DNA from 2 places in the Streptococcus sp. Marseille-Q5855 genome. Region 1 is predicted to be linked to the other one. Evidence: riboswitches for the same ligand, from Rfam matches in the RefSeq annotation. Region 1 holds a riboswitch; the other holds the start of a gene.
The links. Region 1 has a riboswitch for thiamine pyrophosphate ahead of OC529_RS06230 (TenA family protein). Riboswitches for the same ligand answer to the same signal wherever they lie in the genome.
Positions count from the first base shown of each region.

Region 2: it holds a riboswitch for thiamine pyrophosphate, as region 1 does, so the genes downstream of both, OC529_RS09065 (MTH1187 family thiamine-binding protein) here and OC529_RS06230 (TenA family protein) in region 1, are expected to answer to the same signal.

Region 1 covers NZ_CAMPPR010000004.1:201,862-211,631, reverse strand. The annotation lists gene OC529_RS06260 (UDP-N-acetylglucosamine--N-acetylmuramyl-(pentapeptide) pyrophosphoryl-undecaprenol N-acetylglucosamine transferase) at 1-597, shown strand, start outside; gene OC529_RS06255 (cell division protein FtsQ/DivIB) at 607-1,827, shown strand; gene pyrF (orotidine-5'-phosphate decarboxylase) at 2,060-2,761, shown strand; gene pyrE (orotate phosphoribosyltransferase) at 2,794-3,426, shown strand; gene lysS (lysine--tRNA ligase) at 3,800-5,290, shown strand; gene lctO (L-lactate oxidase) at 5,911-7,047, shown strand; TPP riboswitch at 7,196-7,284, shown strand; gene OC529_RS06230 (TenA family protein) at 7,491-8,159, shown strand; gene thiM (hydroxyethylthiazole kinase) at 8,289-9,071, shown strand; gene thiE (thiamine phosphate synthase) at 9,073-9,702, shown strand.
Region 2 covers NZ_CAMPPR010000006.1:546,010-555,779, reverse strand. The annotation lists gene OC529_RS09100 (MBL fold metallo-hydrolase) at 1-443, shown strand, start outside; gene OC529_RS09095 (DUF561 domain-containing protein) at 549-1,487, shown strand; gene OC529_RS09090 (DHH family phosphoesterase) at 1,691-3,664, shown strand; gene rplI (50S ribosomal protein L9) at 3,661-4,113, shown strand; gene dnaB (replicative DNA helicase) at 4,157-5,509, shown strand; gene OC529_RS09075 (Veg family protein) at 5,511-5,777, shown strand; gene cbpD (choline binding-anchored murein hydrolase CbpD) at 5,971-7,317, shown strand; TPP riboswitch at 7,400-7,502, shown strand; gene OC529_RS09065 (MTH1187 family thiamine-binding protein) at 7,571-7,861, shown strand; gene OC529_RS09060 (ABC transporter permease) at 7,824-8,582, shown strand; gene OC529_RS09055 (ABC transporter substrate-binding protein) at 8,621-9,628, shown strand; gene OC529_RS09050 (ABC transporter ATP-binding protein) at 9,628-9,770, shown strand, end outside.

The sequences.
Region 1 (9,770 bases):
GTTGAGCATGTGGGAGCAGTGACCAAGGTTTCAGACCAAAAAACTCCAGAACCAGATGAATTGGTGGATATTCAAACCCACTTTAATCCTAAATTGCCAACTGTATTGTTTGTCGGTGGTTCTGCAGGAGCTCGTGTCTTTAACCAATTGGTGACAGACCATAAGAAAGAACTGACAGAGCGCTACAATATTATCAATCTAACTGGAGATTCTAGCCTGAATGAATTGAGCCAAAATCTCTTTCGTGTTGATTACGTGACCAATCTTTATCAACCCTTAATGGAATTGGCTGACATTGTTGTGACACGAGGTGGTGCCAATACGATTTTTGAGCTCTTGGCCATGGCAAAATTACATGTTATTGTGCCACTTGGTCGTGAAGCTAGTCGTGGAGACCAGATTGAAAATGCAGCTTACTTTGTAAAAAAAGGCTATGCAGAAGAGCTTCAAGAAAGCGATTTGACCTTGGACAGTTTAGAAGAGAAGCTTTCTCACTTACTAAGTCACAAGGAAGACTACCAAGCTAAGATGAAAGCTTCTAAGGAATTGAAATCTCTAGCAGATTTTTATCAATTGTTGAAAAAAGATTTATCATAAGGAAAGTAAATGTCAAAAGATAAGAAAAATGAGGGCAAAGAAATCCTCGAAGAATTTAAAGAGTTATCAGAATGGCAGAAACGAAACCAAGAATATCTAAAAAAGAAGGCTGAAGAAGAGGCGGCTCTAGCTGAGGAGAAAGAAAAGGAAAGACAAGCTCGAATGGGAGAAAAATCCGAGAAGTCAGAGGACAAGGAGGGCTCGGAGAGTGAAGCGGACCCAGAAGATGAAGAATCAGCTAAGGAAAAGTCTGAAGAAAAAGTAGAAGCCCCAGAGGGTGACAAAAAGGAAGAAGAGATAGAAGAATCAGGGTCTAAAGAGAAGGAGGAACAGGATAAAAATCTTGCTAAAAAGGCTCCAAAGGAAAAAGCAGCCAAAGCAAAGATTCCTGGCCTCCATATCTTGCGAGCTCTAACGATTTTATTTCCAAGTCTGCTTTTATTGATTGTCTCTGCCTACCTACTAAGTCCTTATGCGACCATGAAGGATATCCGTGTTGAGGGAACGATGCACACTACGGCTGATGATATCCGACAGGCTTCAGGCATTCAGGATTCGGATTATACGATTAACCTTCTGCTAGACAAGGCAAAATATGAAGAGCGGATCAAGTCTAATTATTGGGTTGAATCAGCTCAACTTGTCTATCAATTTCCAACCAAGTTTACTATCAAGGTTAAAGAATACGATATTGTGGCCTACTATGTTTCTGGTGAAAATCATTATCCTATTCTTTCCAGCGGTCAGCTTGAGACTAGTTCTGTGAGCTTGGTCAGTTTGCCAGAAACTTATATATCAGTTCTCTTTAATGATAGCGAACAAATCAAGGCTTTTGTCTCAGAACTTGCTCAAATTAGCCCAGAACTCAAGGCAGCTATCCAAAAGGTGGAACTAGCTCCCAGCAAGGTGACTTCCGATTTAATTCGATTGACCATGAATGATTCGGACGAAGTCTTGGTTCCCTTGTCTGAAATGAGCAAGAAATTGCCTTATTACAGCAAGATTAAGCCACAATTGTCAGAACCGAGTGTGATTGACATGGAAGCTGGAATTTACAGCTACACTGTAGCGGATAAATTAATTATGGAAGCTGAGGAAAAGGCCAAACAAGAGGCTAAGGAAGCCGAGAAAAAACAGGAAGAAGAACGTAAACGTTTAGAAGAAGAACAGAAAAAACAAGAGGAAGAGAGCAATCGAAACCAAACGACCCAGCGCTCATCGCGTCGCTAGGTTTACCTTTTCTTTCATAGCTCTTTAGTTGCCATGTTTTTACTTGACAAGTGCTAGTAGAAATAATAGAATAGTAAAAAACCTTTAAAGCAGTCCAGAGAGGCAGCTAAGGTTAGACGGTGAAAGGGTGGAGACTACCCATTTTTCGTGGAACCTTGCTGTTGGCAGGTTCCTTTTTTCGTGGCTTCTTGTGGCCAGACTCTCTCACTAGCAAAGGTAAAAGGAGAAACCTATGCGAGAACATCGTCCAGTCATTGCTCTTGATTTTCCTAGTTTTGAGGCGGTCAAGGAATTTTTAGCTCTTTTCCCAGCAGAAGAAAGCCTTTATCTCAAGGTAGGGATGGAGCTTTATTACGCAACGGGTCCTGAGATTGTATCTTACTTGAAAGGTCTGGGTCATAGTGTCTTTTTGGATCTCAAGCTTCATGACATTCCCAATACAGTCAAGTCAGCTATGAAGGTCTTGTCTCAGCTTGGTGTGGATATGACCAATGTTCATGCTGCTGGCGGTGTAGAGATGATGAAGGCTGCGCGTGAAGGTCTTGGAAGTCAAGCAAAATTGATAGCTGTAACGCAGCTCACATCAACGTCAGAAGCCCAGATGCAGGAGTTTCAAAATATCCAAACCAGTCTGCAAGAGTCTGTCATTCATTATGCTAAGAAGACAGCTGAAGCGGGATTAGATGGTGTCGTTTGCTCGGCTCAGGAAGTGGAAGTCATCAAGCAGGCTACCAATCCAGATTTTATCTGTCTGACACCAGGGATTCGTCCAGCTGGTGTTGCAGTTGGAGATCAAAAACGAGTCATGACACCTGCTAATGCCTATCAAATCGGTAGTGACTATATCGTAGTGGGACGTCCCATTACCCAAGCTGAGGATCCTGTTGCAGCTTATCATGCCATCAAGGATGAATGGACACAGGACTGGAATTAAAGAATAGATTATAAAAATAAAAGGAGAATACCATGACACTTGCTAAAGATATCGCTAGCCACCTCTTGAAAATTCAAGCCGTTTACCTCAAACCAGAGGAGCCTTTCACTTGGGCATCTGGTATCAAGTCGCCGATTTACACAGATAACCGTGTAAGTCTTGCCTATCCAGAAACTCGTACCCTAATTGAAAATGGCTTTGTGGAAGCTATCAAAGAAGCCTTTCCAGAGGTAGAAGTCATTGCAGGAACTGCAACAGCAGGGATTCCACACGGAGCTATTATTGCTGACAAGATGAATCTGCCATTTGCCTACATCCGTAGCAAACCAAAAGACCACGGTGCTGGTAATCAAATCGAAGGTCGCATAGCTCAAGGTCAAAAAATGGTAGTAGTTGAAGACCTTATTTCAACAGGTGGTTCTGTTCTTGAAGCAGTAGCAGCAGCCAAGCGAGAAGGAGCAGATGTACTTGGAGTTGTAGCGATTTTTAGTTACCAATTGCCAAAAGCAGATCAGAACTTCTCAGATGCAGGTGTCAAACTTGTGACGCTTTCTAACTACAGTGAACTCATCCACCTAGCCCAAGAAGAAGGTTATATCACACCAGAAGGACTCGACCTTCTAAAACGATTTAAAGAAGACCAAGAAAATTGGCAAGAGGTGTAAAAAATCAAAAGACTAAAAGGTTAAAAATTATACTATTCTGTCATATCAGGTGTATGAATGGCAAGATTCAAGTTGTTAATGTTTTTTACGTCAATTGTTTAAGTTTTAGATTTGCTTGGCTTGCTCTTATATAAAAAGTAGCACACGTCATGAAAGTTACAAGGGTTAAAGTATAATCCATAAACATGGTCAGATTTCCTTTTCTGAGATGTTGAAATTTCTTGCTTATCCCAGTCTTTTCAGTGATTTTAGCGTCAAGTTCTTTTTAGTTTTGAAAGATTATCCGTGAATTTCTTGCTTATTTATGATAAAATGGGAGTATCGCAAAAAATGACTCATCGTATTCAATTTTGAGTAAAACTAGGAGGATCCCATGTCTACAGAACATATGGAAGAACTAAATGACCAGCAGATCGTTCGCCGTGAAAAAATGGCTGCGCTCCGTGAACAAGGAATCGATCCTTTCGGAAAACGTTTTGAACGTACTGCAAATTCACAAGAATTAAAAGATAAATATGCCGACCTCGATAAAGAACAATTACATGATAAAAATGAAACAGCAACTATCGCAGGACGCTTGGTAACCAAACGTGGTAAAGGTAAAGTAGGTTTTGCCCACCTTCAAGACCGCGAAGGTCAAATCCAGATCTACGTTCGTAAGGATGCTGTCGGTGAAGAAAACTACGAAATCTTCAAAAAAGCAGACCTTGGTGACTTCCTTGGTGTCGAAGGTGAAGTGATGCGTACGGATATGGGAGAACTCTCTATCAAGGCTACTCACATCACACACTTGTCTAAGGCTCTTCGTCCTCTTCCTGAGAAATTCCATGGTTTGACAGACGTTGAAACAATTTACCGTAAACGTTACCTTGACTTGATTTCGAATCGTGAAAGCTTTGAGCGCTTTGTCACTCGTTCAAAAATCATTTCTGAAATTCGTCGTTACCTTGATCAAAAAGGTTTCCTTGAAGTGGAAACACCTGTTCTTCACAACGAAGCTGGTGGTGCTTCTGCCCGTCCATTTATCACCCACCACAATGCCCAAAACATTGACATGGTGCTTCGTATCGCGACTGAGCTTCACTTGAAACGCCTTATCGTTGGCGGTATGGAGCGTGTCTATGAAATCGGCCGTATCTTCCGTAATGAAGGAATGGACGCTACTCATAACCCTGAATTTACTTCTATCGAAGTCTACCAAGCTTATGCTGACTTCCAAGACATCATGGACTTGACTGAAGGTATTATCCAACACGCTGCTAAATCAGTTAAGGGCGATGGTCCAGTCAACTACCAAGGTACTGAAATCAAAATCAATGAACCATTTAAACGTGTTCACATGGTGGATGCTATCAAAGACATTACTGGTGTAGATTTCTGGCAAGACATGACTTTGGAAGAAGCTAAAGCTATCGCTGCTGAGAAGAAAGTTCCAGTTGAGAAACACTATACTGAAGTTGGTCACATTATCAATGCCTTCTTTGAAGAGTTTGTTGAAGAAACCTTGATCCAACCAACCTTTGTCTATGGACATCCAGTAGCTGTATCTCCACTGGCTAAGAAGAATCCTGAAGACCAACGCTTTACTGACCGTTTCGAGCTCTTCATCATGACTAAGGAGTACGGTAATGCCTTTACTGAGCTAAACGACCCAATCGACCAACTTAGTCGTTTTGAAGCCCAAGCCAAAGCCAAAGAACTTGGTGATGATGAAGCAACAGGTATCGACTACGACTACATCGAAGCCCTTGAATATGGTATGCCACCAACAGGTGGTTTGGGAATCGGTATCGACCGTCTCTGCATGCTCCTCACTGATACAACTACTATCCGTGACGTATTGCTCTTTCCAACAATGAAATAAGCACTTATCCTCTGGCTCTTGCCAGAGGTTTTTTGATGCAAAAAGAGACTGAATTTAAGGAGAAAATGAAGTATAGTGTGTTGAAGTTGAAATAGTACACTTTGATTTCTAAGACATTGTTAGAAATTGGTTTAAATTCCCTAATCAATTTGCGCATGTTTTATTTCATTTTACGATAGTACGCTGAAACTTTTCAAAAAGTACTAGAAATTGACTTGGATCCCCCAATTGATTTGTTCAGATTCACTATAAATAAAAATTAATAAGTGGGATAGGAAGTTAGCGTCACTAGGATAGTATCTTGCTTAAACAGTATATATGGGATTGATATAAGTCCCTAGGCCCTATTAGAGGATGTTCTGGTGTCTTATTCACTTGTTTTTTATAGCATTAGTAGATAGAATCAGCAAATAAAAAAGTAGTTCAAATGCCTGGCAGCAAAAAATCTCAACGATTCACTTAATATAGACTAAAGTTTAGAGTTTAAGGAAAGTAGGGATAGTATATTGTATGAAAAAATAAGATGGTTTTTAAGCAAAACTCTTGAAAATGATTGAAAAAAGAGTTATTATAGTTGTATAGTAAAAAGCAAACGCTTACTTAATCAAGGAGGACAGTTTATGTCATACAAAACAAGCAATGCAGAAGGGCATGTAGATTTCATCAATACCTATGATTTGGAGCCCATGGCGCAAAAAGTGATCCCTAAAGCAGCCTTTGGTTATATCGCCAGTGGAGCAGAGGATACTTTTACTTTACGGGAGAACATCCGTGCTTTTAACCACAAACTCATCGTTCCGCATACGCTTTGCAATGTAGAAAATCCAAGTACAGAAATTGAATTTGCAGGTGAAAAATTGTCTTCACCAATCATTATGGCGCCTGTTGCGGCTCATAAATTGGCAAACGAACAAGGTGAAGTGGCAACTGCGCGTGGTGTGCATGAGTTCGGTTCTCTTTACACAACCAGTTCTTACTCTACTGTTGACCTTCCAGAGATTTCTGAAGCCCTCCAAGGGACACCTCATTGGTTCCAATTTTACTTTAGTAAAGATGACGGGATTAACCGCCACATCATGGACCGTGTGAAGGCTGAAGGTTATAAGGCGATTGTCTTGACGGCAGATGCTACTGTAGGGGGTAATCGTGAAGTGGATAAGCGTAATGGTTTTGTCTTCCCAGTTGGCATGCCGATTGTTGAAGAATACCTGCCAGAAGGTGCTGGTAAATCAATGGACTTTGTTTACAAATCAGCTAAACAACGCTTGTCTCCACGCGATGTAGAATTTATCGCTGAATACTCAGGACTTCCTGTGTATGTCAAGGGACCACAATGCCGTGAGGACGTTGAACGTTCGCTTGCTGCAGGAGCTTCTGGTATCTGGGTAACCAACCACGGTGGTCGTCAAATCGACGGTGGACCAGCTGCCTTCGACTCACTTCAAGAAGTAGCAGAAGCAGTTGACAAACGTGTGCCGATCGTCTTTGACTCTGGTGTTCGTCGTGGTCAACATGTCTTTAAAGCCTTGGCTTCAGGAGCAGACTTGGTAGCTATTGGTCGCCCTGTTATCTATGGTTTAGCTCTCGGTGGTAGTGTTGGTGTGCGTCAAGTCTTTGAACACTTGAATGCGGAATTGAAGACAGTCATGCAGTTGTCTGGAACTCAGACTATTGAAGATGTCAAACACTTCAAGCTCCGTCACAATCCATACAACCCAACCTTCCCAGTTGACCCACGTGACTTAAAATTGTATTGATAAAAGAGATTGCCTCCACTGAATGTGGAGGTTTTTCTTCGTGTATTGGAAGAATAAATCGCTATCAAAAACTATATAAAGATATTTTTCGGTCAAATATCTTGCTAGAGCTTTCATTTTTTGCTATACTGGTGCAGTAATTAAATAATAAAGACATTTGGGGTGCTTTAGGCTGAGATGATACCCATTGAACCTGCTACAGTTAAGACTGGCGAAGGGAAATGTGAAACGTTTTTTCGTATGGCGAAATGAACGATCAAATCTTGTAAGTCAACTCTAATTCTTGATTGTAATTGGAGTTTTTTTGTTTATATAAAACTGGATAGGTTTGTTTAGGTAGCTCTCTGCAAATGCCCTAGATTTTCTTTAAAAGGGTCAAGTGAAACTAGGATTTTGCTTGGTATTTTATTGATTACTAAGGAGTAAAGAGAGGAAAAATAAATATGGAAACACAGGTTTATGCATTTGAGCCAGGTTTGACTGTTGGAGAATTATTAAAAAATAGTCAGAAGGATTGGCAGGCTGCAATCAATCATCGTTTTGTCAAGGAACTTTTTGCAGGGACAATTAAGAATAAGGTCTTAAAAGACTACCTAATTCAAGATTATCACTTCTTTGATGCCTTCTTATCCATGCTGGGTGCCTGCGTAGCCCACGCAGACCAGATTGAATCCAAGCTTCGTTTTGCCAAGCAACTAGGCTTTCTTGAAGCAGATGAAGACGGTTATTTCCAAAAGGCTTTCAAAGAGTTAAAAGTATCTGAGAATGACTATCTGGAAGTGAGCTTGCACCCTGTAACAAAAGCCTTTCAGGATCTGATGTATTCGGCAGTGGCTTCATCAGACTATGCTCATCTTTTGGTCATGCTGGTCATTGCAGAAGGTCTCTATTTAGACTGGGGTTCTAAAGATTTGGCTCTACCTGAAGCCTATATTCATTCGGAATGGATCAATCTCCACAGAGGTCCTTTCTTTGCAGAGTGGGTTCAATTTCTGGTTGACGAACTCAATCGTGTCGGGAAAGGTCGAGAAGATTTGACAGAACTTCAGCAACGCTGGAATCAAGCGGTCGCTTTAGAATTAGCCTTTTTTGATATTGGTTATGACGCCTAGAGAAAGTTTAGGATATTTACAAATTTGATGAGGTAAATCATTCAATGTAAATGAAAAAAATTTCTTAACAAAAGATAGAGATAAATCGAAATCAGTATATCGTATAAAGTGAAAAGGAAGGATTTCAATATGACAAGTTTAAAATTATTAAAAGAAAAAGCACCTTTGGTCATTTGCATAACCAATGATGTAGTAAAAAATTTCACAGCAAATGGATTAGTAGCACTGGGTGCCTCACCAGCTATGAGCGAGTACCCAGCAGACTTAGAAGATCTATTAAAATATGCTGGAGGATTATTGATTAACATTGGGACTTTAACGGATGATAATTGGAAATTATACCAAGCTGCTCTGAAAATTGCAGAGAAATATAATGTCCCAGCAGTTTTAGATCCTGTAGCCTGTGGAGCAGGAGAATATAGAAAAAAAGTAGCAGATGATTTAATCAACAATTACAAACTAGCTGCGATTAGGGGGAATGCTGGAGAGATTGCTTCTTTAGTAGGGATAAATGTGGCATCTAAAGGAGTAGATAGTGCTGGTGTGGATAATATTGATGAGATTGCTCTAGCAGCCAACGCTAAGTTTCATATTCCAATAGTAGTGACTGGAGAAGTTGATGCGATTGCTGTTAATGGAGAAGTGGTAACGATTCATAATGGTAGTGCCATGATGCCAAAAGTCATTGGGACAGGATGTTTATTAGGGGCAGTGGTAGCAAGCTTTATCGGACTAGAAAAAGGTCAAGAATTGAAATCATTAGAAACAGCAATGTTGGTTTACAATATCGCTGGAGAAATGGCAGAAAAACGTCCAAATGGACATCTTCCTGGAACATTTAAAGTTGAATTTATGAATGCCTTATACGAGATTTCAGATGAAGATGTAAAGGAATTCAAAAGAGTGAAGTAAAATGTTTCATAAAGAATTACTAAAACTATATTTTATTTGTGGAACGACTACTTGCCAAGGAAAAGATCTATATAGAGTCGTTGAGGAAGCCTTAAAAGGTGGTATAACCTTATTTCAATTTCGTGAAAAAGGTGAGGGAGCCCTGGAAGGTAAAGAAAAAGTTAAATTAGCAATTAAACTACAGGATCTTTGTAAAAAATACAATGTTCCGTTTATTGTTAATGATGATATTGATTTGGCGATGGAAATTGACGCTGATGGCGTACATGTAGGACAAGATGACCTTGGAGTTGATGAAATTAGAAAATTGATGCCAGATAAAATAATTGGTCTTTCTATAAAAAACGAGAAAGAATTTCAACAGTCAAAAGTTGAATATGTAGATTATGTTGGTGTTGGTCCTGTATTTGATACCCAGTCAAAAGATGATGCTGGTGGCGCTATAGGTTATGAAGGTCTTAAATTGATGAGAAAACTATTGCCACAAATGCCCTTAGTTGCAATTGGTGGGATACAGACGCAACATATTAAAGACATTATGAAGACCAATGTTGACGGTGTTTCAATCATTTCAGCAATATCGTATGCAAAAAATATAGAAAAAACTGTTCGAGAAATGAGTGAACAATAGGTATCTATCCTTGGATTCTAAGTAAGTGGAAGTTTTCCTTTTCTAAAAAGATATGTCCAGATTCAGTT
Region 2 (9,770 bases), on a different contig from region 1:
GGACAAAAGGCACTTATCTTAGAGAAAACTGGGAACCAATTGAAAAGCAAGTAACAACTTTTTCAGAATACATTAATGTGATTCCAGAAATTCAAATGATTCGTACGAGTGGTCATAGTAATGGTCATAGTATTATTCTATTGAAACAAGGAAAGGATACGATGATTCATATGGGAGATTTGATGTTGACACATGTTCATCGGAATTCTCTGTGGGTTCCTGCAGTGGATGATTACCCTATGAAATCAATCTTGGCAAAAGAGAAGTGGCTCCGTCAAGCTTTTGAAAATGACTATAAATTTTTCTTTTATCATGATCAATTTTTAGCAGTCGCCCAGTTTGATAAAGAAGGTAAAGAATTTGTAGATTATGTGCCACGCTCTCGACCTCCAATAATTCCTTTTACAGATAGGCAAGATCGCAAACCAATTTTTTTAGGATAGTCGTATATAAGGAGACAAATGATTTCATTTTCTTGTTGACTTGGATCAGGTGGGATGACTACCCATACGCCAACAAGAAGCAACAGAAAATAAAGGAGTATTCACATGTCTATTACAAAACTTTTACAAATTAAATATCCAATTTTTCAAGGAGCTATGGCTCAAATTTCTCATTATCAATTAGCTGCAGCTGTATCAGAAGCTGGGGGATTGGGAATTATTGCCTCCGGTGGGATGACTGGAGAACAGTTACGTGAAGAAATTCGTGAGTTAAGAAAGTTGACAGATAAGCCTTTTGGTGTCAATATTATGTTGATGATGAAGAATATCAAAGATATTGTTACAGTTATTATCGAAGAAAAAGTACCTGTTGTTACAACTGGGGCGGGAACACCAAAACATGTCATGCCTTATTTGAAGGAAGCTGGAATTAAGGTTATTCCAGTTATTGCTAGTGTGAAACATGCTCAAAAAATGCAAGAACTCGGAGTTGATGCTGTTATTGCAGAAGGTTCAGAAGCAGGTGGTCACATCGGAGAAAGTAATACTATGGCTCTTATCCCGCAAATTGTAGATGCTGTTACGATTCCTGTTATCGCAGCAGGAGGAATTGCGGATGGTAGAGGGCTAGCTGCAGCCATTGCTTTAGGAGCAGCAGGTGTACAGATGGGAACTGTTTTTCTAGCTTCAGATGAGTGTCCGATTGCTACAGAGTACAAAGAAGCAGTTTTGGAGGCAAATGACACGGCAACTGCTGTTACTGGACGGATTGCTGGGGCACCAGTTCGTTGCATCCGAAATGCCATGACTGATCATTATATTGAATTAGAGCAAAAAGGAACTAACCGTGAGGAATTAGAGGAAATTACTATCGGATCTCTTTCTAAAGCGGTTTATGAAGGAGATACAGAAAATGGTTCAATGATGAGTGGTCAGATTGCGGGGTTAGTCAAAGAAATCAAACCTTGTAAGTTTATTATAGAGTCTATTGTAAGCCAAGCTCAAGAAAGATTGAAAGGTCTTCAGATAGAAGTTGGAGAATAGTCTCTTTTAGTTAAAGAAACTATCGTTAATGAAGAAAATAGAGGATGACTACTTCTTCCTCTATTTTTTATGTTCAAATCAAGAAGAAATAGAGACTGAATGTATAAACTCACAGCTAAACTGTTAATGCTAATAGCCATAAACTTCTTTAAAAGTCGCTTTTTGAGGGTTATTATGGTATAATGGGTGCCAAGAGGTTTGGAATGAAAAAATTTTATGTAAGTCCAATTTTTCCTATTCTAGTAGGATTGATTGCGTTTGGAGTCTTATCCACTTTCATTATTTTTGTTAATAATAATCTGTTGACGCTTTTAATTTTGTTTCTTTTTGTAGGAGGCTATGTTTTTTTATTTAAGAAACTGAGAGTGCATTATACAAGGAGTGATGTAGAACAGATACAGTATGTAAACCACCAAGCGGAAGAAAGTTTGACATCTCTATTGGAACAGATGCCTGTAGGTGTTATGAAATTGAATTTATCTTCTGGAGAGGTTGAGTGGTTTAATCCCTATGCTGAATTGATTTTGACCAAGGAAGATGGCGATTTTGATTTGGAAGCTGTTCAAACGATTATCAAGGCTTCAGTAGGAAATCCGTCTACTTATGCCAAGCTGGGTGAGAAGCGTTATGCTGTTCATATGGATGCTTCTTCCGGTGTTTTGTATTTTGTAGATGTATCCAGGGAGCAAGCCGTAACAGATGAATTGGTAACAAGTCGACCAGTGATTGGGATTGTCTCTGTGGATAATTATGATGATTTGGAGGATGCAACTTCTGAGTCAGATATTAGTCAAATCAATAGTTTTGTAGCTAATTTTATATCAGAGTTTTCAGAAAAATACATGATGTTTTCTCGTCGGGTAAGTATGGATCGATTTTATCTATTTACGGACTATACGGTGCTTGAGGGCTTGATGAATGATAAATTTTCTGTTATTGATGCTTTCAGAGAAGAGTCGAAACAGAGGCAGTTGCCCTTGACCTTAAGTATGGGATTTTCTTATGGCGATGGAAATCATGATGAAATAGGGAAAGTTGCTTTGCTTAACTTGAATTTGGCTGAAGTACGTGGTGGCGACCAGGTGGTTGTCAAGGAGAATGATGAAACGAAAAATCCAGTCTACTTTGGCGGTGGGTCGGCTGCGTCCATCAAGCGCACTCGTACCCGTACTCGATCAATGATGACAGCCATATCTGATAAGATTCGTAGTGTGGATCAAGTGTTTGTAGTTGGACATAGAAATTTAGATATGGATGCCTTGGGCTCTGCTGTAGGTATGCAGTTATTCGCCAGCAATGTGATTGAAAATAGCTATGCTCTTTATGATGAAGAACAAATGTCTCCAGATATTGAACGAGCTGTTTCATTCTTAGAAAAAGAAGGAGTTACGAAGTTGTTGTCTGTTAAGGATGCAATGGGGATGGTGACCAATCGTTCTTTGTTGATTCTTGTAGACCATTCAAAGACAGCCTTAACATTATCAAAAGAATTTTATGATTTGTTTACACAGACCATCGTTATTGACCACCACAGAAGGGATCAGGATTTTCCAGACAATGCAGTTATTACTTATATCGAAAGTGGTGCAAGCAGTGCCAGTGAGTTAGTAACAGAATTGATTCAGTTCCAGAATTCTAAGAAAAATCGTCTGAGTCGTATGCAGGCAAGTGTTTTAATGGCTGGTATGATGCTGGATACTAAAAATTTCACCTCACGAGTGACTAGTCGGACATTTGATGTTGCTAGCTATCTCAGAACGAGAGGAAGCGATAGTATTGCTATCCAAGAAATCGCTGCGACAGATTTTGAAGAATATCGTGAGGTCAATGAACTGATTTTACAGGGGCGTAAATTAGGTTCAGATGTATTGATAGCAGAGGCTACGGACTCGAAATGCTATGATACAGTTGTTATTAGTAAGGCAGCAGATGCCATGTTAGCTATGTCAGGTATTGAAGCGAGTTTTGTTCTTGCGAAGAATACACAAGGATTTATCTCTATCTCAGCTCGCAGTCGTAGTAAGCTGAATGTACAACGGATTATGGAAGAGCTGGGAGGTGGAGGCCACTTTAATTTGGCAGCAGCTCAAATTAAGGATTCAACCTTGTCAGAAGTAGGTGAAAAACTGACAGAGATTGTATTAAATGAAATAAAGGAAAAGGAGAAAGAAGAATGAAAGTAATCTTTTTAGCAGATGTCAAAGGAAAAGGTAAAAAAGGCGAAATTAAGGAAGTACCAACAGGGTATGCGCAAAACTTTCTTATCAAAAAGAATCTAGCCAAAGAAGCAACTGCTCAAGCTGTAGGTGAACTTCGTGGTAAACAAAAATCTGAAGAAAAAGCTCATGCTGAGATGATTGCAGAAGCAAAAGCAATTAAAGCCCAATTAGAAGCAGAGGAAACTATTGTAGAATTTGTTGAAAAAGTTGGTCCAGATGGTCGTACCTTTGGTTCGATTACCAATAAGAAGATTGCAGAAGAATTGCAAAAGCAATTTGGAATTAAGATTGATAAACGTCATATTCAAGTACAAGCTCCGATTCGAGCGGTTGGTTTGATTGATGTGCCAGTGAAAATCTATCAAGATATCACAAGTGTAATCAATCTTCGTGTGAAAGAAGGATAAGTTTACACCTTCTTGACAAGATTGTAAAAGGAAGGGAAGTCTGATGGCAGAAGTAGAAGAGTTACGAGTACAACCTCAAGATATCTTAGCTGAGCAATCTGTTTTGGGGGCTATCTTTATTGATGAGAGTAAACTTGTTTTTGTGCGAGAATATATTGAGTCTCGGGACTTTTTTAAGTATGCCCATCGTTTGATTTTCCAAGCTATGGTTGATTTATCCGATCGTGGCGATGCTATAGATGCAACAACGGTTCGTACTATCCTTGATAATCAAGGTGATTTGCAGAATATTGGTGGCCTGTCTTACCTAGTTGAGATTGTCAATTCTGTGCCAACTTCTGCTAATGCGGAGTATTATGCTAAAATCGTTGCAGAAAAAGCAATGCTACGGCGAGTAATCTCCAAGTTGACAGAGTCTGTCAATCAAGCTTACGAGGCTTCGCAACCAGCTGATGAAATCATTGCTCAGGCAGAAAAAGGGCTGATTGATGTCAGCGAAAATGCTAATCGAAGTGGATTTAAGAACATTCGAGATGTGTTGAATCTCAACTTTGGAAATCTGGAAGCTCGCTCGCAACAAACGACCGATATTACAGGTATTGCGACAGGCTATCGTGACTTAGATCATATGACGACTGGACTTCATGAGGAGGAGTTGATTATCCTAGCAGCCCGTCCAGCGGTTGGTAAGACAGCCTTTGCCTTGAATATTGCTCAGAACATTGGGACTAAGTTAGACAAAACGGTTGCTATTTTTTCACTGGAAATGGGTGCGGAAAGTCTAGTGGATCGTATGTTGGCGGCAGAAGGTTTGGTGGAATCGCATTCTATCCGTACGGGTCAATTGACTGATGAGGAGTGGCAAAAGTATACCATTGCTCAAGGTAATTTAGCCAACGCCAGTATCTATATCGATGATACGCCAGGGATTCGAATTACAGAGATTCGTTCTCGCTCTCGTAAACTGGCTCAAGAAACGGGCAATCTAGGTTTGATTTTGATAGATTACTTGCAGCTTATCACGGGAACTGGGCGAGAAAACCGCCAACAAGAAGTTTCAGAAATTTCACGTCAGTTGAAAATCCTAGCCAAGGAATTGAAGGTTCCAGTAATCGCTCTGAGTCAGTTGTCTCGTGGTGTAGAACAACGTCAGGATAAAAGACCAGTCTTGTCTGATATTCGTGAATCTGGGTCTATTGAGCAGGATGCTGATATCGTAGCCTTTCTCTATCGTGACGATTACTATGAGCGTGGTGGTGAAGAAGAGGACGGTATCCCAAATAATAAGGTGGAAGTTATTATCGAGAAAAACCGTAGTGGAGCTCGTGGAACAGTGGAATTGATTTTCCAAAAAGAATACAATAAATTTTCAAGTATCTCAAAAAGGGAGGCATAAAATGACAGATGCATTTACAGATGTAGCTAAGATGAAAAAAATCAAAGAGGAAATCAAGGCACATGAGGGTCATGTAATTGAAATGACTTTGGAAAATGGACGTAAGCGCCAAAAAAATAGATTGGGTAAGCTAATTGAAGTTTATCCATCCCTATTTATTGTGGAATTTGGGAACGTTGAAGGAGATAAACAAGCTAATGTTTATGTTGAATCCTTTACTTATTCAGATATTCTTACAGAAAAGAATTTGATTCATTATCTTGACTAAAGTGAGAAATTTTCTCACTTTTTCTTTTTTCTCCGAATAGTTTAAGTGAAGGCAATCTTCGATTTATACTCTTCGAAAATCAAATTCAAACCACGTCAGCTTCGCCTTGCCGTACTCAAGTACAGCCTGCGCCTAGCTTCCTAGTTTGCTCTTTGATTTTCATTGAGTACTATATTATTTTCAAGGAGGAAGAATGAAAATTTTACCGTTTATAGTAAGAGGGACAAGTTATTACTTGAAGATGTCAGTTAAAAAGCTTGTTCCTTTTTTAGTAGTAGGATTGATGTTAGCAGCGAGTGATAGTGTCTATGCCTATTCTGGAGGAAATGGATCGATTGCGCGAGGGGATGATTATCCTGTTTATTATAAAAATGGGAGCCAGGAGATTGATCAGTGGCGCATGTATTCTCGTCAGTGTACTTCTTTTGCAGCCTTTCGTTTGAGTAATGTCAATGGTTTTGAGATTCCAAGGGCTTATGGAAATGCGAATGAATGGGGGCATCGTGCTCGTCGTGAAGGCTATCGTGTAGATAATACACCGACGATTGGCTCCATTGCTTGGTCTACTGCAGGAACTTATGGGCATGTTGCCTGGGTGTCAAATGTAATGGGAGATCAGATTGAGATCGAGGAATATAACTATGGTTATACAGAAGCCTATAATAAACGAAGTATAAAAGCAAATACGATGACAGGATTTATTCATTTTAAAGATTTGGCTGGTGGCAGTGTTGGGAATAGTCAAACCTCAGTTTCAACAGGAGGAACACATTATTTCAAGTCTAAGTCTGCTATCAAAAATCAGCCACTAGCTAGCGCAACTGCGATTGATTACTATTATCCTGGGGAGAATGTTCATTATGATCAAATTCTCGAAAAAGACGGCTACAAGTGGTTGAGTTATACAGCTTATAACGGAAGCTATCGTTATGTTCAATTGGAGGCTGTGAATAAAAATCCTCTAGGTAATTCTAGTCTTTCTTCAACAGGAGGAACACATTATTTCAAGTCTAAGTCTGCTATCAAAACTGAACCCCTAGCTAGCGCAACTGCGATTGATTACTATTATCCTGGGGAGAAGGTTCATTATGATCAAATTCTCGAAAAAGACGGCTACAAGTGGTTGAGTTATACGGCTTATAACGGAAGTCGTCGCTATATCCAGCTAGAGGGAGTAACCTCTTCACAGAATTATCAGAATCAATCAGGAAATAGCTCTAATTATAGCTCAAATAATGGATTGACTGTTGGTTGGAAGAAAATAAATGGTAGTTGGTATCATTTCAAATCAAATGGGTCTAAATCAACGGCATGGTTGAAAGATGGTTCTAGCTGGTATTATTTGAAATCATCTGGTGAAATGCAGACAGGATGGTTAAAGGAAAATGGCTCGTGGTATTATCTGGATAGTTCAGGGGCAATGAAAACAGGCTGGTATCAAGTTTCTGGTAAGTGGTATTATTCTTACTCTTCGGGTGCCTTAGCTGTCAATACGACGGTGGATGGCTACAGAGTAAACAGTGATGGAGAACGAGTATAGAAAATTGGAGTAGGAAATTTTTCCTGCTCTTTTCTGTAAGCAGTTTCCTTGACATTTTTCTTATTTTGCGCTATCATATATCTATATAATATATGGGAGTCTGTGTACAGTCTGAGAGGAAGTGTTAAACTTCGACCGCACCTGATCTGGGTAATGCCAGCGTAGGGAACGATACTTAGTCTATTCTGCACCTTTTCCATATATGGTAAAGGTTTTTCTTTTTGTCAAAGGAAAATGAGAAGAGGAGGTTTTTATGAAAGCAAGCATTGCCTTGCAAGTTTTACCCCTAGCACAGGGGATTGATCGGATTGCTGTTATCGATCAGGTCATTGCTTATCTGCAAGCTCAAGAAGTGACCATGGTGGTGACACCATTTGAAACGGTCTTGGAAGGGGAGTTTGATGAGCTTATGCGTATTCTCAAAGAAGCGCTGGAAGTGGCAGGGCAGGAGGCAGATAATGTCTTTGCCAATGTCAAAATAAATGTAGGAGAGATTTTAAGTATTGATGAGAAACTTGAAAAGTATACTGAGACGACACATTAGTCTATTGGGCTTTCTGGGAGTCTTGTCAATCTGGCAGTTAGCAGGTTTTCTTAAACTTCTCCCCAAGTTTATCCTGCCGACACCTCTTGAAATTCTCCAGTCCTTTGTTCGTGCCAGAGAATTTCTCTGGCACCATAGCTGGGCCACCTTGAGAGTGGCTTTATTGGGACTGATTTTGGGAGTCTTGATTGCCTGTCTCATGGCTATACTTATGGATAGTTTGACTTGGCTCAATGACCTGATTTACCCTATGATGGTGGTCGTTCAGACCATTCCAACCATTGCTATAGCTCCTATCTTGGTCTTGTGGCTCGGTTATGGGATTTTGCCCAAGATTGTCTTGATTATCTTGACGACAACCTTTCCAATTATCGTCAGCATTTTGGACGGTTTTAGGCATTGTGACAAGGATATGCTGACCTTGTTTAGTCTGATGCGGGCCAAGTCTTGGCAAATCCTGTGGCATTTTAAAATTCCAGTCAGCCTGCCTTACTTTTATGCTGGTCTGAGGGTCAGTGTCTCCTACGCCTTTATCACAACAGTAGTATCTGAGTGGTTGGGAGGCTTTGAAGGACTAGGTGTCTACATGATTCAGTCCAAGAAACTGTTTCAGTATGATACCATGTTTGCTATTATTATTCTGGTATCGATTATCAGTCTTCTGGGTATGAAGTTGGTCGATATTAGTGAAAAATATGTTATTAAATGGAAACGTTCGTAGAATAAGAATGTTTCTGAAAAAGAAAAGAGGAAATTGAAATGAAGAAAACATGGAAAGTGTTTTTAACTGTTTTAACAGCTCTTGTAGCTGTTGTGCTTGTAGCTTGTGGTCAAGGAACTGCTTCTAAGGACAATAAAGAAGCAGAACTCAAGAAGATCGACTTTATCCTAGACTGGACACCAAATACCAACCACACAGGGCTTTATGTGGCCAAGGAAAAAGGTTATTTCAAGGAAGCTGGAGTGGATGTTGATTTGAAATTGCCACCAGAAGAAAGTTCTTCTGACTTAGTCATTAACGGTAAGGCACCATTTGCAGTGTATTTCCAAGACTATATGGCTAAAAAATTGGAAAAAGGAGCAGGAATTACTGCCGTTGCAGCTATTGTTGAGCACAATACATCAGGAATCATCTCTCGTAAGTCTGACAATATCAATAGTCCTAAAGACTTGGTTGGGAAGAAATACGGAACTTGGAATGACCCAACTGAACTTGCTATGTTGAAAACATTGGTAGAGTCACAAGGTGGGGACTTTGATAAAGTCGAAAAAGTACCAAACAACGATTCAAACTCTATCACACCGATTGCCAATGGAGTATTTGACACTGCTTGGATCTACTATGGATGGGATGGTATCCTTGCTAAATCTCAAGGTGTAGATGCTAATTTCATGTACTTGAAAGACTACGTTAAAGAATTTGACTACTACTCACCAGTCATCATCGCCAACAACGACTATTTGAAAGACAACAAGGAAGAAGCTCGCAAAGTTATCCAAGCTATCAAAAAAGGCTACCAATACGCTATGGAACATCCAGAAGAAGCTGCGGATATCCTCATTAAGAATGCACCTGAACTCAAGGAAAAACGTGACTTTGTCATCGAATCTCAAAAATACTTGTCAAAAGAATACGCAAGCGACAAGGAAAAATGGGGTCAATTTGATGCAGCTCGCTGGAATGCCTTCTACAAATGGGATAAAGAAAATGGTATCCTTAAAGAAGACTTGACAGATAAAGGCTTCACTAACGAATTTGTGAAATAATGACAGAAATTAGACTAGAACACGTCAGTTATGCCTATGGTCAGGAGAGGATTTTAGAGGACATCAATCTGAAAGTGACTTCAGGTGAAGTGGTTTCCATCCTAGGTCCAAGTGGTGTAGGAAAGACCACCCTCTTTAATCT